2 regions of the Microbacterium sp. MMO-10 genome follow, and region 2 is predicted to be linked to the other one. Evidence: predicted binding sites of a transcription regulator. Region 2 holds the regulator's gene; the other holds the start of a gene.

Region 1 (14,621 bases), on a different contig from region 2:
GGCCGCGGGTCCGGACGCCGTGCTGCCCGACGTCACCGCGCTCGCCGCCGCGCTCGTCGAACGCGGGCTCGTGCCCGGCCTCGCGGCGGAGCCCCCGGCATCCGCCACGCTCGCGCCGGAGCCCGCCGTCGCGCCGATCGCGGCCGGCTGACATGCGCGCGGCGCTGGTCCGCCCCGCCGAAGAGGTGCACCGGCACGACGTGCCGCTGCGGCCCTCCGCCGTCGCCATGGCCTGGCTCGGCGTCGGGCTGCCGCACGAGGTGCTCGCCGTGCCGGGCGTCGCCCTGGCCCCGCACGACGTGCTCGTCGCGGTGGAGATGTCGACGATCTGCGGATCCGACATCCACACCGTGCAGGGACGCCGGCATGCGCCCACGCCCCTCGTGCTCGGGCACGAGAGCGTGGGCCGCATCATCGCCATCGGGGACGAGGGCGCGCGCGCCGTGGACGGCGGGGAGCTGCACGTCGGCGACCGTGTGGTGTGGTCGGTCACGGTCTCGTGCGGACACTGCGACCGCTGCCTCGTCGGCCTGACCCAGAAGTGCCGCACGCTCGCGAAGTACGGCCACGCGCGCATCGAGCCGCGCTGGGAGCTCACCGGCGGGTTCGCCGGACACGTGCACCTGCGGGCCGGTACCGCGATCGTGCGGGTGCCGGAGGCGCTGCCGGCCGCCGCCCTCGCCCCGGTCTCGTGCGCGACGGCGACCGCGTGGGCCGGGATCGCCCGGGGCGCGGCGCTGCGCGGGCGAGGACGGCCGGATCCGTTCCCCACGGCTGCGGAGGACGCGGCCGTGCTCGCGTGCGAACGCGTGCTCGTGCTCGGTGCCGGGCTGGTCGGGCTGACCGCCGCGGTGATCGCGGCGGACCTGGGCGGACAGGTGCGGATCGCGGATCCCGATCCCGCGCGCCGGGCGTTCGCCGAGCGCTTCGGCCTCACCGCGCTCGCCCCGGAGGACGTCGCCGAGGAGGGCGCCGACCTGGTGATCGAGGCCTCGGGGCATGCCGTGCGCGCCGCGCTCGACGCCGTCGACGTGGGCGGTGCGGTGGTGCTGCTGGGCAGCGTGTTCCCGGCGGATCCGGTGCCGCTCGACGCCGAGCGCATCGTGCGCGGTCTCGTCGCGGTCGCCGGGGTGCACAACTACACCGGGGCCGAGCTGCACGCCGCCGCCGCCTTCATGGCGGGGCCCGGGCGCGCGCACCCGTTCGCCGACGCCGTGGGCGCCGTGCATCCGCTCGCGGCGGTCGACGGCGCGCTGGCGGAGGCGGGGGCGCCCGGCGCTCCGCTGCGGGTCGGGCTCACCCCGCGCTGAGCGCGGTCCGCGGGGCGCCTCGCGCCATGCCCCGCGAGCCGGCTCGGGCCGCGCACCGGGAACGTCCGCGACGCGTCCGTGCCCGCGACGCATCCCCGTCCAGGCCGTGCCAGGCTTGAGGGGTGAACTCCCAGGAACCGCGGCAGCAGCCCGCTCTCGGTGTGCTGCTGGTCGTCGGATCCTGCCTGTCGCTGCCCTTCGGCGCGGCCGTCGCGACCACGATCTTCCCGCAGCTCGGCTCCTGGGGCGTCACCGGGCTGCGCGTGCTCATCGCCGCGATCGTGGTGCTCGTCATCGCGCGCCCGCGCCTGCGTCGATGGAACCGGGCGCAGTGGACCGCCGCCCTCCTGTTCGGCGTCTCGATCGCCGCGATGAACGGCACCTACTACGCCGCCATCGACCGTATTCCGCTCGGGCCCGCGGTCGCGATCGAGTTCCTCGGCCCGCTCGTGCTGGCGGCGGTGCTGACCCGGCGCCTCGCCGACGCGGTCTGGGTGGGGATCGCTCTGCTCGGCATGGCGCTGCTCGGGCTCGACGGGCTCACGGGAGCGGCGGCGCTGGATCCCTGGGGCGTGCTGTTCGCGCTCATCGCGGCCGCGTTCTGGGTGATGTACATCCGGATGAGCACGCGCGTGGGCGCGCTCACCACGGGAACCGAGGGCCTCGCGGTCGCGCTCGCGGTCGGTGCCGTGCTGCTGCTGCCCTTCGGGGTGCCCGCGGCCGTGACCGCGGTCGCGGATCCCCGCGTGCTGGGACTGGCCGCGCTCACCGCGCTGCTCGCCTCGGTCATCCCCTACATCCTCGAGCTCGCGGCACTGCGCCGCCTGCCGCAGCGGATCTTCGGGATCCTGCTCAGCCTCGAGCCGGTCTTCGCGACGCTCGCCGGGCTGCTCGTCCTGGGGCAGCAGGCCTCGCCGCTGCGGCTCGCAGCGATCGCGCTGGTCGTGATCGCGAGCATCGGCGTCACCGCGGGAGCGCGGCGGCGGCGCGGCGCGGGCCCCGACGAGGAACCGCCCTCCCCGCTCACCGGATCCATCCCCGTGGTGCCGGACTGACCCCGGAGGCTCCTTCGTCACACGCGACGGGCGCGGGCGGGCCCGGCGTAGCCTCGGGAGCATGAGCGCGCTCACCGACCTCCTCGGCATCCGCATCCCCGTCGTCCTCGGCCCGTTCGGCGGACTCAGCTCGATCCCGCTCACCGCCGCGGTCAGCGCGGCCGGCGGGCTCGGCTCGTACGGGCTCTACGGGTACGACGGAGACCGGATCCGCTCCACGATCGCCGGGATCCGCGCGGCGACCTCGGCGCCGTTCGCGGTGAACATCTGGCTGCCCGCCGGCGACGAGGTGGAACCGGGGGCGCAGCACGACGCCGACGCGGCCGCGCTCGCCCCCTTCTTCGCCGAGGTCGGGGTCGAGCCGCCCGCGCGTCCGGAGCGCTATCTGCCGCCGGTCGACGAGCAGGTGGAGGCGATCCTGGAGGCGGCTCCCGCCGTGCTCAGCGTCGTCTTCGGGGCGCCGTCGGCCGCGCTGGTCGCCGAGGCGCACCGCCGTGGAATCCGGGTGGTGGGCACGGCCACGACGGTCGCGGAGGCGGTCGCGCTCGCGGACGCCGGCGCGGACGCCGTCGTCGCGACGGGCGCCGAGGCCGCGGGGCATCGCGTGTCGTTCCTGCGTCCCGCGGAGGAGTCGCTCGTCGGGCTGTTCTCCCTGCTGCCCCAGGTCGTCGACGCCGTCGACGTGCCGGTGATCGCGGCCGGGGGGATCGCCGACCGGCGCGGGGTCGCCGCCGCGTTCGCCCTCGGCGCGCAGGGCGTGCAGGTCGGCACCGCCTTCCTCGCCGTCGCGGAGTCGGCCGCGAACGCGGCGCACCGGGCGGCGATCCGCTCGACGTCGGCGGAGGAGACCGTGCTCACCCGGGCGATGAGCGGGCGGCTCGCCCGCGGGGCGCGCAACCGCGCGCTCGCCGAGATCGAGGCGGCCGGATCCATCGCCCCGTTCCCGGCGCAGAACTGGATCACGGGACGCTTCCGAACTCCGGCCGGGGAGCAGGGGAGGGGCGAGCTGCAGTCGCTCTGGATGGGCCAGTCGGCGCCGCTGGCCCGGTACGGCACGGCGGCGGAGGCGTTCGCCGAGCTCGCCGCGGGTGTGCCGAGCGCCTGACCTGCGCCGGGCGGCCGCGCGCAGAGGGCCCTGAGGCGACCGTGCCTCAGAGGATGACGGTCGAGCGGCCGTGCACGATCACCCGGTCGTCGGCGTGCCACTGCACCGCGCGCGCCAGCACCAGACGCTCCACGTCGGCGCCGCGGCTCTGCAGCTCGGCGGCGGACTCCGCGTGCGTGACGCGCGTGACGTCCTGCTCGATGATCGGGCCCTCGTCGAGGTCGGCCGTGGCGTAGTGCGCCGTGGCGCCGATGAGCTTCACGCCGCGCTCCTTGGCCCGGGCGTACGGGTTCGCGCCGATGAACGCCGGCAGGAAGGAGTGGTGGATGTTGATCACCGGAGCGCCGAGGGAACCGATGAACTCGTCGGTGAGGATCTGCATGTAGCGCGCGAGCACGACCAGATCCACGTTGCCCTGCAGCAGCTCGAGCTGGCGCCGCTCCATCTCCGCCTTGTCGCCCGAGGGGATGTGCACGAACGGCACGCCGAACGAGCGCACCGATTCCGCGAGATCCGGATGGTTCGAGACGACCATGGTGATGTCGATGTCGAGCTGTCCGCGCTGGGTGCGCCAGAGCAGCTCCATCAGGCAGTGGTCGTACTTGGAGACGAAGATCGCCACCCGCTTGCGCTTGGACGCGTCGTGCAGTGACCAGTCCATGCCGAAGCGCTCGGCCACGGCGCCCAGGTCGGCTTCGAGGGCCGGACGGGCGGCGGCGAGCCCGTCGCGGTGGATCACGGTGCGCTGGAAGAAGCGCCCGCCCTCGGCGTCGGTCGAGTGCTGATCGAGGGAGATGATGTTCACCTCGTGCGCGGCGAGGACGCCCGCGACGGCGGCGACGATGCCGGGCTGATCGGCGCACGCGATGAGCAGTCGTGCGGTGTCGGGCTGCGCCATGACGGGTCTCCTTGCAAGGGGGTGTGCGTCGATTCTGCCGTGCGGACGGACCCGAGGCGAATCGCCGGGCGGACGCGACGGCGGGGACCCGGGCACGAGGCCCGGATCCCCGCCGAGACTGATCCGTCAGGAGCGCGTGGTGCGGGCGCGTCGCCGGATCAGGGCGAGCGCGGCGCCGGCGAGGATCAGCAGTCCGGCCGCGATCGCCGGGACGACCGCGAGCGCGCCGCCCGTGCTGGCGAGGGATCCTGCTGCCGTTCCGGTGCCGTGCGACCCGCTGTCGGATCCGGTCGAGCCCGGGCCGGCCGACGGCGTCGGCGTGGGCGTCGGCGTGGGCGTGGTGCCGGGGTCGGGCGTCGAGTCGTCGAACACCGAAAGCGCGATGACCTGGTTCGAGGCCGCGCCGAACGGGGCCGACGACGCGGCCGCAGCCCGTGCCGTGGGGCTCGTCGCGTCCCAGGTGCGGCCCGGTGTCGTCGCCGCGGCCGTGTCGTCCAGGCCCAGCACGAGTCCGGAGTAGCGGTTCACGAGCCGGATCGATCCGGTGGCCTCACCGCTGGCGGGGTCGGTGTTCGGGACGACGAACCACTGCTGCCCGACACCGGCCGATGCCTGATCGGTGAGCGTGAGACCCGCGCCCCAGGCGCGCCCGGCGGTCGTGGACGCGTCGACGCCCAGCAGCGCGCCGCCCTGGGTCGCGACGGTGTACGCGCCGTCCCCCGTCGCCGCGAACGTCCACGCGCCGTGCCCGCGGTCCACGGTGTCCGCGGACGTCAGCGCCGTGCCGTCGCCGGAGACCGCGAGCTTGCGCCCGTCGGCGTTGGCGATCGTGTAGGCCTTCGTCGTGTCGACGGCGGCGGCCGGCGAGACCGAGGGCCCCGCGTCGATCGTGATGTTCGCGAGCTGCGCAGAGGCGTCGCCCATGCAGCCGAACGAGCAGTACGAGCGGAACGACTTGCCCACGATCGCCGAGCTCGTCTTGTTGGCCGGGTCGACGAACCAGCGGTACCAGGAGGCCGTCGTGTACGCGGATCCGCTGTCGCCCAGGCGGAACCACTTCTGCGTCGCGAGGTTCTTCGTGGCGTAGAACTCCTGCGGCGCGTTGCCCGACTGGTCGGGATTCTGCGGCTGGCCGATGTACAGCCCGAGGTACGCGTCGTAGGTGACGTCCATCACGAACAGCGGCGACGTCGCGGGCATCTGCCCCTTCTTGATCTGCTGCTGCGCGGTGCCGGGGGTGTTCGGGTCGTACTCCTCGTCGGTGGGGGTGTAACCCGTCTCGCTGTCGTCGGCGACGGGGACCATGTTGCTCTCCTTGCCGGAGATGCCGGGCTGGGTCCAGGTGCCGTCGTACCACTTCTGCCAGGTGCCGGTCGCCATCTTCCCGGAGATCGGGGCGCGGGCGACGTGCTCGTAGAACGCGACCCAGCCGCCGGTCTTGTTCACGATGCGGGAGCCGTAGAACGCGTAGAAGTAGCCGGAGGCGTAGTCGACGTAGAGGCGGGGATCGCCGTCGCCGTAGGAGTAGGTCTGCTGCGGGAACGCCGTGGTGTCGCCGCGGGTGGTGCTGTACGGCGAGGTGATCGCGTGGCCGGGGATCGTCCAGGTCCTGCCCTGATCGGTCGAGACCGCGTAGTCGATGGCGTCGTAGTGCAGCCCGTCGCCGAAGGGCTGGGGGGTGAACTCGTTGTGCACGAGGCCGTACCAGTCGCCCGAGTCGGGGTCGACCCACATCTGCGTGATGTCGCAGTAGTTCGGCTGGGTGTAGCTGGATCCGGCGGGCGCCTTGGTCGAGTCCACGCCGGTGGGGCTCGCGTTGCAGAAGTCGGTGGTGTCGGGGTTGGTGCCGGCGGCGTTGAGCGCGTCGTCGGGCTTCGCGGTGTCGAAGTCCGTTCCGGTGTACCAGTTCCACTGCCGGATGTCGCCGTTGCTGCCGTCCGGCTCGTTGTAGTAGTTCGCGTGCGACTCGCCGAAGTGGAACGTGCCGTCCTTGTCGATGAACGGGCTCGCGGGGGTGTCGTCCGGATACTGCCAGGTGCTGTCGTCGACCGAGTCGGTGGTCACGGTCGCGGCGGCGGGCTTGGGCGTCGGTGTCGGCGTGGGAGTGGGGGTGGGCGTGGTGATCGGGTCGGTCGTGTAGACGACGATCTCCGAGGCCGAGGCGTTGTTCGACCCGTTCACCGCATCCAGGACCTTGAACTCGACGTAGCGCGCCGACACGGGCTGGGCGAACGCCACGTACTGGATCTGCGTGCCGCTGGTGGGCTGCGAGAAGGTCGCGGTGCCGGCGAGCGACCATCCGCTGTTCTTGCCGTCCTTCGCGACGTCGGCGTCGTTCGTGGTCAGCACCTGCACGTTCTTGACCGGGCCGTTGCCCTGCACCTTGACGGAGTAGCCGAGCCCGGTGAGCGCGTGCTGCGCGCCGATGTCGAACGTGAGGTAGTGCGGCATCGGGTCCGGCGTGCCGCCGTTGTAGTCCGTGGCCCACTGGGTCGAGTAGTCGCCGTCGAACGCCCCCTTCGCGGTGCCGTCGAGCGAGGGCGGGGCGGGGTAGGGCGCCGATTCGGAGTCGACGTCGAGGAGGGTGTACCCCGTGTCGGGGATCGCGGCGCCGGCGGGTGGGGCGGGGTCGGCGTGCGCCGGGGAGAGGGAGCCGAGGCCCAGCGCGGTCGCGGCGATCGCGAGGGCGACGCCGCCGGCGACGGCACCGCCTGACCGGCGCGGGAGGGACAGGATCTGTGGAGGCATCGGTCTTCCTTGCTGCATCGTCGAGGCGGGGAGAACAGGGGACACGGTACGCCCAAGTTATCGCTAACATCAAGTCCTTTCCGCTTAATCAGCGGATCTGATCCGTGCGACAGATATCGCAAACATGTGGATGAGGGATGTCAGGACGCCGGGTCCTCGCGGGGAGTGCTGGCGACGGGACCCCGGGCGCTCCAGCGCCCTGGCCGGACGCGACGCAGGCGGGGAGCTCCGCGAGGCGGGGCTCAGCGGCGCGGCGCGGCGGTCAGCGGCGCGGGGCGGCGGTCGACGGCGCGGGGCGACGGGCGGACGGTGCGGGGCTCAGTCGCGTGGGGCGACGGTCAACGGCGCGGGGCGGCGGTCGAGCGGCGCACCACGAGCTGCGGCGTGATCGACTCCGCCGGGGGCACCGCTCCCGGGTGGGCGATCGCGTGCAGCAGATGCTCGACGGCGATGCGCCCCACGTCGCCGAAGGGCTGGGCGACGGTCGTGAGCGCGGGGGAGCAGAACTCCGCGAGCGGGATGTCGTCCACCCCGACGATCGACACGTCGTCCGGGATCCGGCGGCCGAGCTCGGCGAACGCCCGCGCGAGGCCGAACGCCATCTCGTCGCTCGCCACGAACACCGCGGTGACCTCCGGGATGCGCGCCAGGATCTGCCCGGAACGGTGCCCAGAGGCGGGGGACCAGTCCCCGAGGATCTCGGGCGGGGCCTCCCGGCCGGCGTCTGCGAGGGCCTCCCGCCAGCCCTGGGTGCGGCTGGATGCATCGAGCCACTGCTGCGGCCCCGCGACGTGCCAGACGGTCTCGTGGCCGAGATCCAGCAGATGGCGGGTCGCGATCCGGCCGACTTCGCGCTGGTCGACCGCGACCACCTGGGTCGATGCGGTGCGCGACCCGTCGATGGTGATCGTCGGAACCGCGCGGGTGAGCTCGTCGATCGCCCGAGACGTCGCGATCAGGGGGAGCGCGAGCACGATCCCCTCGACGCCCTGGTCGGCGAGGCGCGACATCGCCAGCTCGATCTCGCCGGCATCGAGCGACGGCGTCGTGACCGAGTTCACGATGTACCCCGCCTCGGACGCGGTCGTCTCGATGCCGACCGTGACCGCGGTGCGCGAGTAGAAGCCGGTCCGCAGCGAGACGACGCCGATCGCCCTGCTCCGCCCGGAAGACAGCGCGCGGGCGGCGTTGTTGCGCCGATAGCCGAGCTGGTCCACGGCCGCGAGCACCTTGGCGCGGGTCTCGGGCTGCACGCTCGGATTGCCGCTCAGAGTGCGCGACACGGTCTGCGCCGACACCCCGGCCAGGCGCGCGACGTCGGCCATCCCGGGGGCGCGGCGGGGATCCGGCGTCGCTGGGGTCGTCATGAGATCCGATCGTGGGGCGGAGGCGCGGGCGTCGTCCCGGCACACGTGCATGATAGCGATCACTCGGACGGTCCCGGGGTGCCGGCCATCGGCGGGCTTAGCCTGGTGGGGTGACCTCACCTGACTCCGGCTCCGGGCTCGGCGCGCTGCTCGGACGGGCGCGTGCTGCGCTCGCCGAGGCGCCGCGGGAAGCCCTCGGACGCGAGAGGACGTCGCGCTGGCGGGCGCCGCGGATCGTCCGCGCCGGAGCCGCCTGGCACGTCGGCGTGCTGCTCCTCGGCGACGATGCGGTGTTCGCGACGGCGGAGGTGCTGCGCGCCGCCGCCCCGGTGCGCCGGGGGTACGCGGCGGAATCGGCCCGGGCCCGGGCGGAGCGCCGCGCGGAGGCCTCCCGCGGCGGATTCCGCGACGGCGAGACCGTGCACGTGGGCTGGACGGCGATCGATCTGGACGCGGTCGAAGCCGGGGGATCCTCCGGTCCGCTCGCCCTGCGGGACGGCGTGCCGTCGGTGCGCTGGTCGGCCGCCGGAGGCTACATGCCGCTGGAGGCATATCTGGACGAGCGGATCGCCCTGCTGCGCGACGGCGCCTGACGCGGACCCCGCCGCGTTCTCGCGAGACCGCATCTCCGCGTCGAGACTGCGCGAATCAACTGCGGTCTCGCCACGGGGATTCGGTCTCGTCGCCCCGTTGCCGTCTCGTGGTCCGTCGGCGCGGCCGGTCGGACCCCCGGTGGCACCGCCCATCGGGCCGGACTGTGGGGGCGGCCGGGGGGGATCGCTCGGGCGGCGCGGATAGCGCGTCAGTGGCCTCGGCGGCGGTTCAGGGCGCGGGCGCCGAAGCGGTGCAGGATCCGGGCGGGCTCGGTGACGACGGATTCGAGCACCGCCTCCTGGACGGTGTGGAACGCCTCGGGGTCGAAATAGCCCGTGGTGCGGTAGAACACCATCCGGTCGGCGAAGTCCCGCGGCGAGGGCTCGGGGTGGAACTGCGTCGCGTACAGATCGGCGCCCACGCGGTACGCCTGCACCGGGCAGGTGTCGTTGCCGGCGAGCAGCACGGCGCCGGGCGGCGGGGTGACGGAGCCCTCCTTGTGCGCGGTGAAGGCGTGGAACACGGGGCCGGCCGGCCCGAACAGCGGATCGGTCGCACCCTCGGGCGTCGTGCGGATCTCCGCTGCGGCGGCCTCCTCCGGGGTGCCGTTGCCGACGGTCCCGCCGAGCAGCCGCGTCACCACGCCGATCCCGAAGCAGGTGAAGAATGCCGTCGTCGTCCCCTCGATCGCGCGCTCGGCGATCCGCTCGAGATCCGCCTCCACGCGCTGCTGCGTCGCCGACTTGCGGGCATCGGTGACGTTGAACGGGGATCCGCCGATCACGAAACCCGCGTAGCGGTCGAAGACGTCGTCGGGCAGGGCCGTCGTGGTGAGGTCGACGCGATCCAGTGCCTCGGCGTCGACGCCAAGGGCGACGCGGAAGGAGGCGCGCTCCGCCGTGGCCGCATCCAGCTCAGGGCGCACGCCGACGTACAGAAGCGAGGCCATCCCTGGATTCTAAGGGAGGGGGACGGGGCGTCGAAGTCCGGATGCAATGGTCGGGAATAGGATCCGCCACCGTGCGTTGAAGTTGACAGCACAACGCTCAAGTTTGAGAGGAAGCGAAATGCCCAACGACTTCACCGACGCGGGTTCGGGTTCGTTCGACGACTTCCTCGCCCGCTACCTGGCGGGCGAGCAGGCTCGTGAGACGCGCTCGATCGACCTCAGCCGGTTCCTCACCGTCCGCACCCAGCGCATCCTGCAGCGCGCCGGCCGATTCGCCCTCGGGCGCGGCCAGACCGAGCTCGACGCGCTGCACGTGCTGCGCACCGTCGTCGAGGACGACGCCGTGGCCGAGGCGATCCGCAACATCGGCGTGACCGCGCAGACGATCGTCGACGCCGTCGAGGCGCGACTGCCCGCGCCGGCCGGCGCCTCCGACGTGGACGCGGCGACCATCACCCCCAGTGCCAGCCGGGCGCTCTTCCACGCCTACCAGGTGGCGCGCTCGTCCGGCGCGACCTACATCGAGCCGGAGCACGTCTTCTTCGCCCTCGTGCTCGGACAGGACGCCCCCGCCGGGCAGATCCTGGCGCGCGCCGGGGTCACGGCGGAGGCGCTCACCCAGGGGATGCGCGAGACCGTCACCGCGGGAGCGGCCCCGGAGGCCGACGCCGCGGCGGACGCCTCCGAGACGCCGATGCTCGACCGCTTCGGCCTGGACCTCACGGCACGAGCCCGTGCCGGCGAGCTGGATCCCGTGATCGGGCGCGCCGCCGAGATCGAGCAGACCATCGAGATCCTCAGCCGCCGCACCAAGAACAACCCGGTGCTGATCGGCGAGGCGGGCGTCGGCAAGACCGCGATCGTCGAGGGGCTGGCGCGCGCGATCGTCGACGACGCCGTGCCGGCGCAGCTCAAGGACCGCCGCGTCGTGTCGCTCGACCTGCCCGCGATGCTCGCCGGCACCCGCTACCGGGGCGACTTCGAAGAGCGTCTCACCCAGACCATGGACGAGATCGCCGCGCACAAGGGCGAGATCATCGTCTTCATCGACGAGGTGCACACGGTCGTGGGCGCGGGCGGATCGGGGGAGGGCGGCGGCATGGACGCCGGCAACATCCTCAAGCCGCGCCTCGCCCGGGGCGACCTGCACCTGGTCGGCGCGACGACCCTCGCCGAGTACCGGCGCATCGAGAAGGATCCGGCTCTCGAGCGCCGCTTTCAGCCGGTGAAAGTCGCCGAGCCTTCGATCGAGGACGCCGTGCGGATCCTGGAGGGCCTCAAGCCCGCCTACGAGCAGCACCACGCCGTGACCTACACCGACGACGCGATCCGCGCCGCGGTCGAGCTCGGAGTCCGCTACCTGCCCGACCGCGTGCTGCCGGACAAGGCCATCGACCTGATCGACCAGGCCGGAGCGCGACTGCGACTGCGGCTCGGCCTCGTCACCGACGTCGCCGCGCTGTTCGCCGAGCTCGCCGACCTGGAGGCGCGCAAGAACGCGGCCGTCGGTGCCGAGCACTACGAGGAGGCCTCGCGCATCCGCGACGAGATCGCCGCGGTGCAGGCGCGGATCGACGACGCCGGTGCACCGGTGGCCGACGCCGCGGACGCGGTCGTCGACGAGGCGGAGATCGCCGCGGTGATCGCACGCGCGACGGGGATCCCGGTGAGCCGGGTCTCGGAGAGCGAGCGCGAGCGGCTGGGCGACCTCGAGGCCGACCTGCACGCCCGCGTGATCGGGCAGGACGACGCGGTCACCGCCGTGGCGCGGGCCGTGCGCCGCAGCCGCACCGGCATGGGCGATGCCCGCCGGCCGGTCGGATCCTTCCTGTTCCTGGGCCCCACCGGCGTCGGCAAGACCGAGCTGGCCAAGGCGCTCGCCGATCGCCTCTTCGACGACGAGACCGCCGTGATCCGCTTCGACATGAGCGAGTTCGGCGAGCGGCACACCGTGTCGCGGCTCGTCGGTGCCCCTCCGGGATACGTCGGCTACGACGAGGCGGGACAGCTCACCGAGCGCGTGCGGCGCAACCCGTACTCGATCGTGCTGTTCGACGAGATCGAGAAGGCGCACCCCGACGTGTTCAACCTGCTGCTGCAGGTGCTCGACGACGGCCGTCTCACCGACGGTCAGGGACGCACGGTCGACTTCCGCAACACGGTGATCGTGATGACGTCGAACATCGGCTCGGAGTTCCTGGCTTCGCGCTCCGGCGCGCTCGGGTTCGTCGCATCGCAGGACGCGTCCGCCAACGGGTTCGCCTCGCAGGACGACCTGCGGGCCAGGGTCATGGGCAAGCTGCGCGAAGCCATGCGACCGGAGTTCCTGAACCGCATCGACGAGATCGTGCTGTTCTCCAAGCTCGGACGCGAAGAGCTGGGGCGCATCGTCCGGCTGCTGCTGGAGGCGACCGCCCGCCGCCTCGGCGGCCGCGAGGTGGTGCTCGACGTCACCGACGCCGCGGTGGCCTGGCTCGGCGAGCACGGCTACGAGCCGGAGTACGGGGCGCGACCGCTGCGTCGCCTGATCCAGCGCGAGGTCGACGACCGCATCGCGGACCTGTTCGTCTCGGGCGAGCTGAGCGACGGCGGACGCGTGCAGGTGGACGCGGCCGGCGGCGATCTCCGGGTGACGTCCGAGACCGGGCTCGCGCGGGCGGCCTGATCCGCGTGACGAGGGCGCATAACGGCCGGGCTCCCGCGGATCCCGGCCGTTGTGCAGGGAGCACCCGCATTATGCAGGGAGGACACGACGGCGGGCGGGTAGCCTGCCCGGAAGACCGCGGAACGACGGGTCGCCGATGGCGAACCACGGCTGCCGGCCCTGCACAATGCGCGGGCTCCCTGCACAATGGCGCGGCGGACGGGCGGAGGCCGAGGTCCGAGCGGGCGTCAGCGGGAGGAGTTCGCCGTCCGCCCGCGCACGACCCCGACGAACGCCTCGATGTCGGGAGTCGTCGCCCCCTTCGGCCAGGCGAGCAGCACCGGCGAGACGGGCGCGCCGCGCAGGATCCGGAAGTCCACGTCCTTGCGGTGGTGCAGCCGGGCCAGCGACATCGGGGCGACGAGGATCCCGACGCCGGCGGCGATGGTCTCGACCGCGTCCTGGATCGTCTCGAGCGGGGGGATCCGGGACGGGGACGTCGGGAGATCCAGATCCCCCAGCACGTCCTCGTGCGTGGTGAGCAGCGTCTCGCCCTCCAGGTCGGCGGGCGCGAGCTCGTCGGCGGCGAGCAGGTGCGATTCCGAGGAGGCGATCACGACCGGCAACTCCTCGTACAGCGGGATCGCGTGCATGTCCTCGTCGTCGAAGGGGGCGCGCACGAGGGCGAGGTCGACGATCCCGTCGGTGAGGGCCGCCCGCTGCGTCGGGAACGCGATCGGCACGAGCTCGAGCGCGACGTGCGGCATCCGGTCGTTCCAGGTGTCGATCCACCGTCCGGGCGTCGCCCCGGGCACGGCGCCGAGGCGCAGCGTGCGCGGTTCCTCGGGGGTCGGGGCGGGCGCGTCGAAGACGACCTTCTCGGCCTTCTTCGCCGGCCGCTGCGGGGCGCCCTTCGCGGTGCCGTTGCCGGCCTTCGCGGCGTTCCGGCCGCCGGCGGTACTGCGGGCGCCGCCCTTGGCGGAGCGCACCGCGGGTTTGCGTCCGGAAGCGCCTCGCCTGCTCATGCGTTCAGCGTACCGGCGACCGCGTCGCGCCGCCGCTGCGGGGCACGTCGGGGAATCGCGGCGCGACACGCGCGAAATGCGTGCACGGGAATAGATCCGGCACGCACGAGGTTGCAGATGTATCCGGGGAAAGTCCCGGGCACGGGAGGTTTTCGTGGGTAAGAACTACGTCGACATCGAGGACGGCCGTGGAGGCACGCTGCGCTACCGCAAGCACGCCAACGGCCGTGGTCTGATCGCGCACGGTGCCAAGGTGCACCCGCAGGCGATCGTGGAGGCCGGCGCCTATGTCGAACCGGGTGCGAAGGTCGGGGCCGGTGCGCACGTCGCACGCGGCGCCTGGATCGAGCCCGAGGCGATCGTGGGCGTCAACGCCCGGATCGAGGCCCACGCCCACATCGGGCAGGGGGCCGTGATCGGAGACGGCGCCACGATCGGCGTGCGCACCGAGGTCGGCACCGGCGCGCACATCGCGCGCGGTGCGAAGATCGGCGACGACGAGACGGTCGCCGCCGGCATGAATCTGAACACCGACCGCAAGGGCCTCTGGCTCGCGGCCTGATCATCACGGTCGGCCGCCGGGTCGGCCGCTGCGGACCTGTACGCGAAGACGCGCATCCCCGAGGGGTGCGCGTCTTCGCGTAGCGGCCTGTGACGATCAGCACACGCTGCGACGATCAGCACACGCAGTGACGATCAGCACACGGATCCAGCCGGATCCTGTGCCGATCGTGACACTGCGTGCCGATCGTGACACTGCGTGCCGATCGTGACGGCACCGGCCCGAGCAGCAGCACCAGCGCCAGCAGCAGCACCAGGCCGGTGCGCGGTCAGCGCTGGCAGTTCGGGCACCAGAACGTGCGGCGCTCCTCCGTCGGATCGGCGCCCAGCTCGCCCGTGCGGATCGGCGTGCCGCAGCGCCGGCA
Region 2 (14,621 bases):
AGCGCCAGGCCGTCACCAACGTCGACCGCACGATCGCATCGGTCAAGCGCCACATGGGCACCGACTGGTCCTTCGACGTCGACGGCAAGAAGTGGACGCCGCAGGAGATCTCCTCGCGCATCCTCATGAAGCTCAAGCGCGACGCCGAGGCCTACCTGGGCGACACGGTCACCGACGCGGTCATCACCGTCCCGGCGTACTTCAACGACGCCGAGCGTCAGGCCACGAAGGAGGCCGGCGAGATCAGCGGCCTCAACGTGCTGCGCATCATCAACGAGCCCACCGCGGCCGCCCTGGCCTACGGCCTCGACAAGGGCAAGGAGGACGAGCTCATCCTCGTCTTCGACCTGGGTGGCGGCACGTTCGACGTGTCCCTGCTCGAGGTGGGCAAGGACGACGACTTCTCCACGATCCAGGTGCGCGCCACCGCGGGTGACAACCGCCTCGGCGGCGACGACTGGGACCAGCGCCTCGTCGACTACCTGATCAAGCAGTTCAAGGACTCGACCGGCGTCGACGTCTCCGGCGACAAGATCGCGCTGCAGCGCCTCAAGGAGGCCGCGGAGCAGGCGAAGAAGGAGCTCAGCTCCTCGACGTCGACCAGCGTCAACCTGCCGTACCTGTCGCTCACCGAGAACGGCCCCGTGTCGCTTTCCGAGACGATCACCCGCGCCAAGTTCGAGGACCTCACCAAGGACCTCCTCGACCGCACCAAGAAGCCCTTCGAGGACGTCATCCGCGAGGCCGGCATCAAGGTCGGCGACATCGCGCACGTCGTGCTCGTCGGCGGTTCCACCCGTATGCCCGCCGTGGCCGAGCTCGTCAAGCGCGAGACCGGCAAGGAGGCCAACAAGGGCGTGAACCCGGACGAGGTCGTCGCCGTCGGCGCCGCCCTCCAGGCCGGCGTCCTGAAGGGCGAGCGCAAGGACGTCCTGCTCATCGACGTCACCCCGCTGAGCCTCGGCATCGAGACCAAGGGCGGCATGATGACCAAGCTCATCGAGCGCAACACGGCCATCCCGACCAAGCGGAGCGAGACCTTCACCACCGCCGACGACAACCAGCCGTCGGTCGCGATCCAGGTCTTCCAGGGCGAGCGCGAGTTCACCCGCGACAACAAGCCGCTGGGCACCTTCGAGCTGACCGGCATCGCGCCGGCTCCGCGCGGCATCCCGCAGATCGAGGTCACCTTCGACATCGACGCGAACGGCATCGTGCACGTGTCCGCCAAGGACAAGGGCACGGGCAAGGAGCAGTCGATGACCATCACGGGCGGATCCTCGCTCTCGAAGGATGACATCGACCGCATGGTGCGCGAGGCCGAGGAGCACGCCGCCGAGGACAAGAAGCGCCGCGAGTCGGCCGAGGTCCGCAACCAGGCCGAGACGCTGTCCTACTCGATCGAGAAGCTCATCTCGGAGAACGAGGACAAGCTCCCCGAGGACGTGAAGACCGAGGTCAAGGCCGACGTCGACGCGCTCAAGACCGCACTGGCGGGCGAGGACGACGAGGCCGTGAAGACCGCGTTCGAGAAGCTGAACCAGTCGCAGACGAAGCTCGGCGAGGCGATCTACGCGCAGTCCCAGGCCGACGCGGCCTCCGCCCCGCAGGGCGAGCCGGCGGCCGAGGGCGCCGCGTCCGATGAGGACGTCGTGGACGCCGAGGTCGTGGACGACGAGGACGAGAAGAAGTAATGACGGATCCCAAGGACTTCGAAGAGCCCGAAGAGGGCCGTGAGGTCGGCGGCCAGGGGTCGGGCGCGAACGCGTCCGGCCCCGCGGCCGGGGCCGGTGACGCGCAGGACGCCGACGAGCTCACGGTCGACGACATCCTGAACACGGCGCCGAGCGACGACGCGCTCGCCGAGGACGCCGCGGAGGACGCGGCGCTCGCCGACGCCGAGCACACCCTGCTCGTCGACCTCAAGCGCCTCCAGGCCGAGTACGCGAACTACCGCCGCCGCACCGAGGAGCAGCGCGGCGTCGAGATCCAGCGCGCGAAGGGCGAGGCCGCCAAGGGCCTGCTCCCCGTGCTCGACGATCTCGACCGCGCCGCCCAGCACGGCGATCTGCAGGAGGGCACGCCCTTCGCCGCGATCGCCGAGAAGGTCCGTTCGGTCGCCGAGCGTCTCGGCGTGGTCTCCTACGGCGAGAAGGGCGACGAGTTCGACCCGCAGCAGCACGAGGCGATCTTCCAGCAGCCCACCCCGGGCGTCGAGAAGACCGTCGTGCTGGAGGTCGTCGAGGTGGGCTACCGCCTGGGCGACGTCGAGTTGCGTCCTGCCAAGGTCGTCGTCGCCGTTCCTGCTGAGTAGGGGGGTGGTCGATGGCTAGCCAGGACTGGTTCGACAAGGACTTCTACAAGACCCTCGGCGTCTCGAAGGACATCTCCGAGGCGGACCTGAAGAAGACCTACCGCAAGCTCGCACGCAAGTACCACCCCGACTCCAACCCCGGCGACGCCGCGGCGGAGGCGAAGTTCAAGGAGATCAGCGAGGCGTACTCGGTGCTCTCCGACACCGAGCAGCGCGCCGAGTACGACCAGATCCGCGCGATGGGCGCCGGCGGGGCGCGGTTCACCGCGCCCGGCAGCGCCGGCAACGGCGGCTTCGACGACGTGTTCAGCGCGTTCAACCGGGGCCGCGGCAGCCAGACCGCCGACTTCGACGACATCTTCGCGATGTTCAACCAGGGCGGCGGAGGGTCGTTCGGATCCGGTCGGTTCGGACAGCCGTCCGGCGGCTTCCGCGGCTTCGGCGGGCCCCAGAAGGGCGCCGACGTCACGGCCCGCACGACGCTGTCGTTCGCGACCGCGGTGCAGGGCGAGACCGTCACGCTGCAGGGCGAGGACGGCCGTCCGCTCAAGGTGAAGATCCCCGCGGGCGTGAAGGACGGGCAGAAGATCCGTCTGCGCGGTCGCGGGCGGCCTTCGCCCGACGGCGGCGAGAACGGCGACATCGTGGTGCAGGTCTCCGTGAAGCCCCATCCGGTGTTCACCCGTGACGGGCTGAACCTGCGGGTGACCGTGCCGGTGACGTTCACGGAGGCGGCCCTCGGCGCCACCATCGAGGTGCCGACGCTCGGCGGGGATCCGGTCAAGCTCAAGGTCGCGGCGGGAACGCCGTCCGGCCGGGTGCTGCGGGTCAAGGGACGCGGCGTCACCACGTCCAAGGGCTCGGGGGACCTGCTCGCCGAGGTCCAGGTCGCCGTGCCGGCGCATCTGGACGAGGCCGCACGCGAGGCGCTCGAGCGCTTCCGCGCCGCCGAGCCCGCGGAGAACCCGCGCGCCGAGCTTCTGGCGAAGGCGCGGGCGTGATGAGCGCCTCCGCTCGGGCTCTCTCCGTGCCGGGAACGGGCGAACTGACCGAGATCAGGTGGATCCCTGTGGATTCTCCTGATCTCGGTCAGTCGACCTTGTGCCGGCAGAGCCGAAATGCGGTGCGCCATGGGCGATGAGCGCATGAGCGCCGACACCCCGATCTTCGCGATCGCGGTCGCCGCCGAACTGGCCGGCATGCACCCGCAGACCCTCCGCCAGTACGACCGGATCGGACTGGTCGTGCCCGGCCGCACGCGGGGCGGATCCCGCCGCTACTCCCAGCGCGACATCGCCCAGCTGCGCGAGGTCGCCCAGCTGTCCAGCGAGGGCATGAGCCTGCCGGCGATCGCGAAGCTGCTCGACCTCGAGGATGAGGTGCGCACGCTCCGCCGCCGCGTGGTCGAGCTCGAGCATTCCCTGCGCGAAGAGCGCGCCTCCCGCCCCGGCGTGCGGGTCTTCGCCGCCGGTGCGACCGGATCCATCATGGCCGTGCCGTCGGGACGGCGGATCCGTCGGTCGACCGAGGTCGTGCTGTGGCGCCCCTGGGGGAGCCGCACCGAGGCGTCGGACGAGGAACTCGCCGACGACCCGGACGACAGCCGGCGCTGAGGCGCCTCCGGTGCAGGGCCGCGCGCGATCGCGCCGCCCCGATCCGGTGCCGTGCGACCGCTGTGGTCTCGATCCGGGGCATGAAATCGATTTCCTGCCTCATGCGCCCTGAGGCGCTGCGGGCATCGAGACCTGTTTCCCTGTGTGCCGTAGAGCGCCACCACGACACCCGAGTAGGGGGCGCGCCCGGGATCATCCACGAGTGTCTTGTATCTGAAATCGATTTCGCCTACCCTGGGTGCAGCCCGGTCGATGCCGACTCAGCGCGACCGCGGACCCGGACCCCTGTGCCGGACCCAGCACCGAATCGACGAGGAAGTCGTGTTCCCGAGGAGGAACCCATGAAGACGGACACACAGCGCACGCGCCGGGTCGTGATGGCCACGCTCGGCGGCATCACGGCGGTTGGACTGCTCGCGGGCTGCGGCTCGAGCACTCCGGGGCAGGCCGCCGGGGACGGAGGCGACTCCAGCGGCAAGACCACCATCGAGTTCTGGCACCGCACGTTCACCCCGCCCGAGAACGCCTGGTACAAGGACATCGTCAAGAAGTTCAACGCCTCCCAGGACAAGATCGTCGTCAAGGACACCGAGATCCCCGCCGACGCGTGGGACCAGAAGATGAAGGCGGCCCAGGCCGCGGGCAAGGCGCCCGACATCTACACCCACTCCGGCAGCATCCAGGACGCGGTCAACGCCGGTCAGCTGTACGACCTCGGCAAGGTCGTCGACACCTCCAAGCTGGACGAGATCATCGACTCGGCGAAGTCGGTGTCCGAGATCGGCGGCACCTACTACGCCTACCCCCTCCTGCAGGAGGCCCAGACCGTGCTGTTCTGGAACAAGGACATGCTCTCCAAGGCCGGTGTGGACACGGACAAGGGCCCCGCGACCTGGGACGACCTGCTCGCCGACTGCGCCAAGATCCAGCCGACGCTCGCCCAGGGGCAGTACTGCATCTCGCCCGCGTCCGACGCCATCACGTTCGCCTGGTCGACCGTCGGCCAGCAGTACAACTTCGCCGGGCACACGGCGCTCACCGACGACTGGAAGTCCCCGGACATCGACAACGCCGCGTACCGCGACCTGATGTCGAAGTACAAGGAGCTCTGGGACAAGGGATACATGCCCAAGCAGGCGCTCGCCGCCTACGTCGAGGGCAAGGACTTCGGCCAGAAGAAGGTCGCCTTCAAGGTCTCCGGCTCCTGGATGATGTCGGAGATCGGATCCGACTACCCGGACCTGCTCACCAAGACGGGCATCGGCGCCTTCCCGAACGCCTCCAACGCCGACGGCCGCACCGCCACCACGCTCGGCAACTTCAAGTGGGTCATCGACGCGAAGAGCAAGCACGCCGACGCCGCCGGGAAGTTCCTGGAGTGGTCGCTCGCCGGTGATCCGCAGAACCTCGTGCCGTTCTTCGTGAACACCCAGTTCACCAAGGTCCCCGTGCGCAAATCGGTGCAGGAGGCCGTCGCCAAGGACGAGGCCGCCGCGAAGGCGCCGTGGTCGAGCGTGATCACGAACGACATCGCGCCCGACGCGATCCCCGAGCCGACCTACCCGTGGGACGTCTCGCTCGCGGTCGGCACCGCGATGGAGTCGGTCATGAAGGGCGCGGCTTCGCCGGACGACGCCATCAAGACCGCGGACGCCGCGATCCAGAAGGTGATCCAGTCGCAGGATCTGCCGAGCAAGGCTCCGAAGAAGTGAGCGCGGCGCGGTCGGGGACCGCTGTGCGGCCGTCCCCGACCGCGCAGCCCGGCCCCGCACCATCCCCCCGACGGAGAGCACCGATGACCACGCAAGCGATCGACGACCGGCGCGCAGCCAAGCGCAGAGCGGACCGGCACCGGTACCGCGACACGAAGCTCGCCTACCTGCTGCTCGCCCCCGTGGTGATCCTGCTCGGGATCTTCGTCGCCTGGCCGGCGGTGTACGCGGCGTTCCTCTCGTTCCAGGACTGGAGCTTCTACAAGGACCCGCAGTTCGTCGGCGGGAAGAACTACGTCGACGTGCTGACGGATCCGCTGTTCGTCGCGACGATCGGCCGCGGATTCCTGTTCGTCCTGATGACGGTGCCGCCGATGCTCGTGCTGGCGTTCCTGTTCGCGAGCCTCGTCGTGAGCGTCTCCCGGCGGTTCGCGACCGTGCTCAAGGTCAGCATCTACATCCCGACGATCATCTCGTCCGTGATCGCGTCGATCGTGTTCGTGCTGATCTACACCTACGACGGCGGCATCCTGAACGCCGTGCTCGCCGTGTTCCACATCGACCCCGTGGCGTGGATCGGGGATCCCGCGTGGGCGCTGCTCTCCGTGGCGGTGCCCGCGGTGTGGCTCGGCATGGGCATCACCTCGCTCATCATGGTCGCCGCCATGGTGGACATCCCGACGGAGTACTACGAGGCCGCGGCGATGGAGGGCGCCGGCTGGTGGCAGAAGACCTTCTACATCACGATGCCCCAGATGAAGAACGTGTTCCTCTACCTGCTGATCACCGGCTTCGTCGCCGCGATCCAGCAGTTCGAGCTGCCCCTCGTCATGACGCAGGGCGGACCGCTGGACTCGACCACGCTGCCGAACCTGTTCATCTTCAACCACTTCCGCAACGACGTGAACGTGGGCTACTCGATCGCCGCGGCCCTGCTGCTCTTCGTCGTGCTGGGATCCGTCTCGGCGCTCGTCTTCAAGTTCATCAACTCCGAAAGGCTCGTCGACTGATGAGTGCGACCTCCCCGACCACCGCCCTGGAGACCACTCGGATCGTCCTGGCCGGAAAGGACCACCGCCGGTTCACGGCGCCGCACGGCGTCACCGGCTGGGCGATCCTCGTCGGCAAGGCGTTCGTCGGCCTGCTTTTCCTGGTCGCGGCGCTGTTCCCTCTCGCCTGGATGGTGATCGCCGGCTTCAAGGCGAAGACCGAGGTGCTGAGCACGCCGTTCCAGTTCTTCCCCGAGGTGTGGCACTGGGACAACTACACCAAGATCCTCGGTGACGCGACGTTCTTGCGCACCCTGGGCTGGACGTTCCTCGGCGCCATCCTGTTCACGGTGCTGAGCCTCACGGTGAACTCGCTCGCCGCCTATGCGTTCGCGCGGTTGCAGTTCCGGTTCCAGCGCACGCTGTGGGTCGCCGTCATCACGACGATGTTCATCCCGGGCATGACGATCCTGCTCACGAGCTTCATCGTGGTGACGAAGCTCGCGATGCTGGACACACTCGCCGTGCTGGTGATCCCGGGGGCTGCAAGCGCGGCGTCGGTCTTCTTCATCCGGCAGTTCTACCTGAACATCCCGGCCAGCCTCGAGGAGGCCGCGATGCTGGACGGCTGCGGCCGCTTCGGGATCTTCGTGCGCATCTTCCTGCCGCTGTCGAAGCCGCCGTTCGTGGTGATGGGGATCACGGCGTTCCTCGCCTACTGGAACTCCTACGTCTGGCCGATCATGACGATCACGTCGCCGGAGAAGTTCGTGCTGCAGCAGTACCTGGCGGAGTTCCGCACCGGACGCGGCTCGAGCGAGCTCGGGCTGCTGATGGCCGGATCCGTGCTGGCGGCGGCTCCGGTCGTGATCCTGTTCCTCATCTTCCAGCGCCAGATCATCGGCAACATCAAGATGGCCGGCCTCAAGTAGGCGGCCGTGTTCTCGAAGGGGAGAATGCCATGTCCGAACGACCGACCCGTCCCGCCCACGCACTGACCCGCCGGGGTCTCCTGCAGGGAGCCCTCGCCGCGGGAGCCGCGCTCGGCGTCTCCGCACTGGGGGCCGGCCCCGCGGCCGCGGCCGGGCTCACCGTCACGAGGCTCAAGGTGCTCGCCGGCACCCAGGCCGGAGTGCAGTACGGAGTGGGGGCCACCGATCTCGGGATCCCCGCGCGCACGCCCGACGGCCGTCTGCTCTTCGTCTTCGGGGACACCTGGGCCGACGCCGTGGGCGGCACCGACTGGCGCTCGCCGGTCGCGCTGTACTCGTCGACGAGCGACCTCGCCACCGGCGTCGTGTTCAGCGGGGCGGCAGGCGCGGGCGCGAACACGCAGGTCACCGCCCCCCAGCTCTGGTACTACCCGCACGACGCCTATTACGAGACCGTGATCCCCTCGGATGTGATCACGATCGGAACCCGCATGTACCTGCACGCGATCGTGAACGGGCCCACTTTCGGGGCGGTGCGCTGGACCGAGCTGTGGCAGTCCGACGACTCCGGTGCGACCTGGCAGCACACCGGCCTCAAGTTCCCCGCGGACATGGCCGGCGGCCGCTTCCAGTGCATCACGTGGGGACAGGGCAACGACGGCTACGTGTACATCTACGGCACCGGCTTCCAGCGCGACAAGGGCATCGTGCTCTACCGGGTGCCGCAGAACAGCATGACCGCGCTGTCGGCCTACCAGCCCTGGGGCTATGCGAACGGCGCCTGGAGCTGGGGCAACCCGGCGACCGAGGTGCTGCCGGGGAAGTTCGGCGAGATGTGCCTGCGGCCCCTCGGCGGGAAGTGGATCCTCACCTGGTTCAACGCCGGCGCCTACCGGATCGACGCGATGGTGCTGAACACCCCGACCGACAACCTCTACACGGCCGCGAAGACCACGCTGCTCACGGGGTGCGAGTGGGGCGCGGAGGACGCCAGTCACGTCGCGCAGCTCTACGGCGGGTACATCATCCCCGGCTCCACCCTGTCGGATCTGCACCTCGGCGTGAGCCAGTGGAACACCGGGAACAACAGCGTCTACCACGTGGAGCAGTTCCGGATCCAGGGGCTCGTCTGAGGCTCCGACCGGTCGCGCCGCTCAGCCCGCGGTGCCCACGCGGACGACGGTGGACTGCCAGCCGGTCGATCCGTTCGGCGCGATCGGGGTGCGCTCCTGCTCCTGCATCCGGCCGTTCCGATCGGTGGCGCGGACGACGAGGGTGTGGCTGCCGCTGGTCGCGTTCCAGTCCAGGAACCACTGCACCCAGGTGTCGGCGCTGACCGGGGCGGACAGCGTCGCGGTCTGCCAGGCCCCGCCGTCGATCTGCACCTCGACTCGCGCGATCCCCACCGTCTGCGCCCAGGCGACCCCGGCGATCCGGGCGGCTCCCGGAGGGATCTCCTTGTCGATGCGCGGCGTGTCGATCCGGCTCGACAGCTTGATCGGCGCCTGTGCGCTGTACCCGCGAGGCGTCCAGTAGGCCTGGTCCTTCTCGAACGTCGTGACCGTCATCCGGGTGAGCCACTTCGTCGCCGAGACATAGCCGTAGAGCCCCGGCACGACCATCCGCACCGGGAAGCCGTGCTCCGGCGGCAGGGGCTCGCCGTTCATCGCGACGGCGAGGATGGCATCCCTGCTCGGATCCGTGAGCGCGTCCAGCGGCGTGCTCGCGGTGAAGCCGTCGACGCTGCGGGAGAGCACCATGTCGGCGCCCTGCTCGGGCTTGGCGCGGGCGAGCACCTCGCGGACGGGGACGCCCAGCCACCGTGCGGTGCCGACGAGGTCGCCGCCGACCTGGTTCGACACGCAGGTCAGCGTCACGGCGTACTCCCGCAGCCCCATCCGCAGCAGCTCGTCGAAGCTCAGCTCCACCTTCTCGCCGACCATGCCGTCGACCGTCAGCCGCCAGTCCGCCGGGGCCAGGGACGGCACCGTCAGGGCGGTGTCGACGCGGTAGAAGTCCGCGTTCGGGGTGAACAGCGGGGAGAGCCCCGGGATGTCGAGCTCGGCGCCGGCGGGCACGGTGATCCGGGACAGCGGCTCTGGTAGGCGGAGCGCCTTGCGCACGGAGGCGACGGAGGTCGTCGCCATCGTCCCGATCCGGGCTCCCGTGCCCACGACGATCGCGGTGACCCCGCCCACCGCGGTCAGGAGGAGGAAGCGCCGGCGGTCCGGCCCCGACGCCCCGTCGCCGGCGGCCCCGGGTGCGCGCCATCGGCGCAGCGCCGCGATCGACATCGTCAGGAAGACGCAGCCCGCGATCGTGCCGGCGAGCGAGGGCAGGGCGGACAACGGCGTCGCCCCCGTGCGCGTCAGGGCCGCCGCCAGCCCGGCGGCACCGGCGACGGCGAACACCGCGACGCCGGCGGGGCGGCGGCGGCGCTCGAGGAGGCCGGCCGCCGCGGCGGCCAGCAGCACTCCGACGCCGAGGGTCAGCAGGAGGAAGAGCTTGTCGTTCGCGCCGAAGAGGTCGATCGCGAGCTCCTTGGCCCACTGCGGCACGATGTCGATGACGAACGAGCCGGCCGCCAGCAGCGGGCTCGCGTCGCGGGCGGCGGCGAAGGCCGTGATCTCGGCGACGGCGACGAACACCGCGCCGCTGACGACGCCGGCGAGCGCCGCCCAGCCGCGCCCGCCGTGACTTCCTGTCTTGTGTTCCATGTCCTGGGTTCGGTGCGGGCGGCCGAACGGATGGTGCATCGATCCGGATCCAATCCGCTGGGTGCACGGCTCCGAACGCATCGTGTCGGCCGATGAACGGTCGCGATGCACCAGTCAAAGGAGAAGATCATGCGATCCACCGCTCGCCTGCACACCAAGGTCTCGCTCGTCACCGCCGGCCTGCTGGCCGCCACGGCGCTCGCCCTCACGGGATGCTCGTCGTCGTCCGGCTCGTCGTCCGGCTCGTCGTCGGCCCCGCCCGTCAGCTCGCCGGAGGCGTCCCCGTCGCAGACGATGGATCCGGCGGCCGATCTGGTCGGCCCCGGGTGCGGCGCGTACGCGCAGCAGGTCCCCTCCGGCGCGGGTTCGGTCGCCGGGATGGCTCAGGACCCGGTGGCGACGGCCGCCAGCAACAACCCGCTGCTGACCACGCTGGTCGCGGCGGTCTCCGGCAAGCTCAACCCGAAGGTGAACCTGGTCGACACGCTCAACGGAAGCGAGTTCACCGTGTTCGCACCCGTCGATGACGCGTTCAAGAAGATCGACCCCGCCACCATCGACACGCTGAAGACCGACGCCGGGGCCGACACGCTCAGCAAGATCCTGACCTACCACGTCGTCGCCGGTCAGATCTCGCCGAAGGACATCGTCGGGACCCACAAGACCGTCGAGGGCGGCGAGGTGACGGTGACCGGATCGGGCGACAGCCTCAAGGTCAACGACGCGAACGTGATCTGCGGCGGCGTCCACACCGCGAACGCGACCGTGTACCTCATCGACTCCGTCCTGATGCCGCCGGCCCAGTAAGGATCTGCGCCCTCGCGACACAGACCGGACCGCATGATCGACGGCACCGCCCGAACATGCGGTCCGGTCCGGCGCGGAGGGGCGGCAGACCCGGGGACGCGGCAGTGCTCATCAGCGACGCATTGCCGGGACGGGGTGGGGAGGTGAGGCATGCTGGAAGCCATGGTGATCGACGATCGGGAGCACGCCGAGCAGGACGGCGGCGACGACCCCGCCTCCGCGCTGCTGGTGCGGGTGGCGCAGGGCGATCAGCCGGCGTTCGCCGAACTCTACGACATGCTGTCGCCGCGCGTCTTCGGTCTCATCCTCCGCGTGCTGGTGAATCGCTCGCAGAGCGAGGAGGTGCTGCAGGAGGTCTTCCTGGAGATCTGGCAGACCGCTTCGCGCTTCGCCTCGGATCGAGGCCGGGGGCGGACCTGGATCCTGACGATCGCGCATCGTCGGGCGGTGGACCGCGTGCGGGCCTCGCAGGCCAGCGCCGACCGCGACGTGCGGGTCGGGGCGCGCGACCTCGACGTCGCCCATGACAGCGTCGCCGAGCAGGCCGAGCTGTCGATCGATGCGGACCGGGTGGTCGGCGCCCTCTCCGCCCTGCCGGATGCGCAACGCGAGGCGCTCGTGCTCGCGTACTACGGCGGATACTCGCAGAGCGAGATCGCCACCATCACGGGATCACCGCTGGGAACGGTGAAGACCCGCATGAGAGATGGACTCACGCGTCTTCGGACGCACTGGGGGGTGAACGCATGAACGAGCCGGAGTTCGCCGAGCTGGCCGCCGGCCACAGCCTGGGGGCGCTGTCGGCGGAGGACGAGCGACGCTATCGGGCCGCGCTCGCCGCGCACCCCGAGTGGTCGGCGATCGCCGAGGACGATGCCGACACCGCCGCGCTCCTCGCCGAGGGGGCGACCTCCGTCGCACCTCCGCCGGCCCTTCGCGACGCCCTCCTCGCCCGCATCGCGGTGACGTCGCAGAGCGCTGATCCCGAGGACGCGCCCTCGGTGGCGGCAGAGGATGCGCTCGCGCCGGAACCGGCCTCAGAGCCGGTGCCGGCCGATGCCCCCGTCGCCGGCGCGGCCCCCGGTCCCGTCGCTCCGGAGGACTCGCGCAGCGCATCCGACGCGGGAGCCGCGGACGTGTCGCGTCGACCGCGACGGCTGATGTTCGCCCTCGCCGCCTGCCTCGTGCTGATCCTCGGTCTCGGCGTGGGCGCCGCGGTCGTCATCCCGCAGCTGCTGCGCCCCGCGGCCGTCGTCGCGCTCGACCGGATCGAGAACGCGCCCGATGCGGCGCAGAAGACCGTGTCGCTGCCCTCGGGCGGTCATGCGACGGCGCACTGGTCGGCGTCGATCGGCACGGCGGTGCTCGTGTCGGACGGCCTCGAGCCGCTCGGCGGAAAGCAGACCTACGAGCTGTGGTTCGTCCGCGGCGACGGCCCGGTGTCCGCCGGCGTCTTCGCCGCCGAGCCGGGAACGACGACGGCGCAGCTGAGCGGGAGCATGCATGCGGGCGACGCGATCGCCGTGACGGTGGAGCAGGCCGGCGGATCCCCCACGGGGAAGCCGACGAGTCAGCCCATCATCGTCATCCCCACGTCCTGAGGCGTTCGAGTCTTCCGACGGCGCCCGCCCGGACGGCGCCGTCACCGGATATTGAGCCTGCGTTCAGAAACATGACAGGGGCGGCTCCGTAGCGTGGAGGGCCGGGGCGGCTGCCCCGAGCCGCGCTCGCCGCGGTGTCCTGCCACGAAGGAGCTGTCCGGAATGACGAACACCACGAAGCCCGCCGCCTCTCTCGGACTCCTCGTCCTGCGCCTCGTCGTGGGCGGCGTCTTCGCCGCGCACGGCGCGCAGAAGGTCTTCGAGTACACCCTGCCCGGCACGGTCCAGGCCTTCGCGGGCATGGGCGCGCCGCTGCCCGAGATCGCCGGACCCGTGATCGCCTTCCTCGAGCTCGTCGGAGGGATCCTGCTCATCGCCGGCCTGTTCACACGTCCGGTGGGCGTGCTGCTGGCGGCCGACATGATCGGCGCCATCGTGCTCGTGCACCTCGGCAACGGCATCTGGGTCGGTGACGGAGGCTGGGAGTTCGCGGCCGTGCTCGGCGCGGGGGCGCTCGCCCTCGCCTTCACCGGCGCCGGGCGCTACGGCCTCGACCGCGCCGTGCTGCGCGGCCCGGTGCGTGCACTGGCCTGAGCTCCGGCCGACCCGGCGCGGAGAAGAAGACCGCGCGGCGCATGCGCGACTCGCTCGCGACTCGTTCGTGCGACGGCGTCAGCTGCGCGGTTCGCGCGGGGGAGTGGATCCCAGGTCCGGCACGGGGGCCGTTCCTAGGTGCACCTCCATGTCGTCTGCGCTGGGCGCCTTCGGGCGGCGGGCCGTCGGCCGGTCCAGGTAGAACATCGCGGTGGAGGCGATGTCGTCGCGCAGGGGCAGGTAGCGCCAGCCGCTGCGCCACCCGAGCGCCTGGATGTCGACCTTCGGGATCCCGGTGGAGAAGTGGATCGGATCCGCGAGGTGCCAGCGGTACATGCCGAAGCGCTGTTGCGAGAGGTAGAGCCCGTCGGGACGGATCACCTGGGGCATGCCGAGATAGGGCGTCGAGAACGTCGTGTACCCCTGACCCGGGATGTCGAAGTTCCACGCGCCGCCGAAGTAGTCCTCGGTTCCCGTGCCGCAGATCGTGGGGTGGTCGGTGTCGTCGTCGAGGTAGAACTTGATCTCGCCCTCGCCCCACCAGCCGTTGGAGTTCACGCCCCACGCGATGTAGGTGCCGACGTACTGCCCCCGGCCCTCGACGCCCTCGAGGATCGTGTGCGGCACGAGCTCCTCGAGCGGGTTCGAGCGGCGCCACTGCGCGTGGAAGTACCCGTCGGCGGAGTAGTCGCCGCCGATCTCGTAGGTCACCTGGTAGTAGACGCGCACGTCGACCGCCGAGGTGTTCTCGATCGTGAGGCGTGCGCCGTCGCGGAACGGCATCGGCCAGTAGGAGTTGAAGCCGCCGTGCGGGTTCGCGGCGATCACCTGCGAGTTCACCTGCGCGAACACGCCCCAGCCGTTGCAGAAGAAGTCGCCGTAGGGCACCTCGACGGCGGGTTCGTCGGCGCCGTCCCAGTAGGCGCGCAGGATGAGCGTGCGCCAGTTGTCGGTGTGCGTGGTGATCCAGATGTGGGTGATCCGGCCCGCCCCCTCGATCGAGGCGAGGTCGAACGTCGCGCCCGCGGCGATGTCGACGCTCGGGGAGATCTTCCATCCGGGCCCGAGGTCGCGCGCGCAATCGGCGCCGGTGCCCTCGGTCGCCCTGGCTCCGCCGCCGACGGCGCCGTCGAAGTTCTCCGGGGAGATGGACCGGGTCTGCACGGTCCTCAGGGCGGACAGGGACGACAGGTCGGTAAGAGTCATGGCGGGGCACGTCCTCGGGTCGTGGTGGGGTGGATCCGCGCGTGGCGTCCGCGACGGCGCGTGCGGCCACCCTACCGATTCCCACTCACTGTTGCAATCGATTTCATCACGGTAATGTGTCCTGACGGACAACAGA

The links. The regulator HspR, encoded in region 2, represses chaperone genes until heat shock. The targets are predictions, from matches to a motif close to AAGTTGAGTCNNNNNGACTCAACTT.
Region 1: the regulator HspR is predicted to act here: its motif matches at 10,106-10,130, upstream of WFJ17_RS11020 (ATP-dependent Clp protease ATP-binding subunit).

What each region holds. Positions count from the first base shown of each region.
Region 1 is NZ_JBBCSV010000003.1:457,489-472,109, forward strand. It holds gene WFJ17_RS10975 (phosphonatase-like hydrolase) at 1-151, shown strand, start outside; gene WFJ17_RS10980 (alcohol dehydrogenase catalytic domain-containing protein) at 153-1,310, shown strand; gene WFJ17_RS10985 (EamA family transporter) at 1,433-2,365, shown strand; gene WFJ17_RS10990 (NAD(P)H-dependent flavin oxidoreductase) at 2,427-3,470, shown strand; gene purU (formyltetrahydrofolate deformylase) at 3,517-4,368, opposite strand; gene WFJ17_RS11000 (discoidin domain-containing protein) at 4,495-7,116, opposite strand; gene WFJ17_RS11005 (LacI family DNA-binding transcriptional regulator) at 7,455-8,483, opposite strand; gene WFJ17_RS11010 (glutaminase) at 8,594-9,076, shown strand; gene WFJ17_RS11015 (glutamine amidotransferase-related protein) at 9,286-10,026, opposite strand; gene WFJ17_RS11020 (ATP-dependent Clp protease ATP-binding subunit) at 10,145-12,691, shown strand; gene WFJ17_RS11025 (LysR family substrate-binding domain-containing protein) at 12,919-13,695, opposite strand; gene WFJ17_RS11030 (transferase) at 13,850-14,257, shown strand; gene WFJ17_RS11035 (DNA-formamidopyrimidine glycosylase family protein) at 14,526-14,621, opposite strand, start outside.
Region 2 is NZ_JBBCSV010000001.1:377,545-392,165, reverse strand. It holds gene dnaK (molecular chaperone DnaK) at 1-1,694, shown strand, start outside; gene WFJ17_RS01710 (nucleotide exchange factor GrpE) at 1,694-2,314, shown strand; gene WFJ17_RS01705 (DnaJ C-terminal domain-containing protein) at 2,326-3,315, shown strand; gene WFJ17_RS01700 (heat shock protein transcriptional repressor HspR) at 3,445-3,927, shown strand; gene WFJ17_RS01695 (ABC transporter substrate-binding protein) at 4,269-5,639, shown strand; gene WFJ17_RS01690 (carbohydrate ABC transporter permease) at 5,723-6,649, shown strand; gene WFJ17_RS01685 (carbohydrate ABC transporter permease) at 6,649-7,560, shown strand; gene WFJ17_RS01680 (DUF4185 domain-containing protein) at 7,590-8,693, shown strand; gene WFJ17_RS01675 (molybdopterin-dependent oxidoreductase) at 8,715-10,277, opposite strand; gene WFJ17_RS01670 (fasciclin domain-containing protein) at 10,407-11,084, shown strand; gene sigK (ECF RNA polymerase sigma factor SigK) at 11,235-11,834, shown strand; gene WFJ17_RS01660 (anti-sigma factor) at 11,831-12,685, shown strand; gene WFJ17_RS01655 (DoxX family protein) at 12,848-13,279, shown strand; gene WFJ17_RS01650 (glycoside hydrolase family 172 protein) at 13,358-14,485, opposite strand.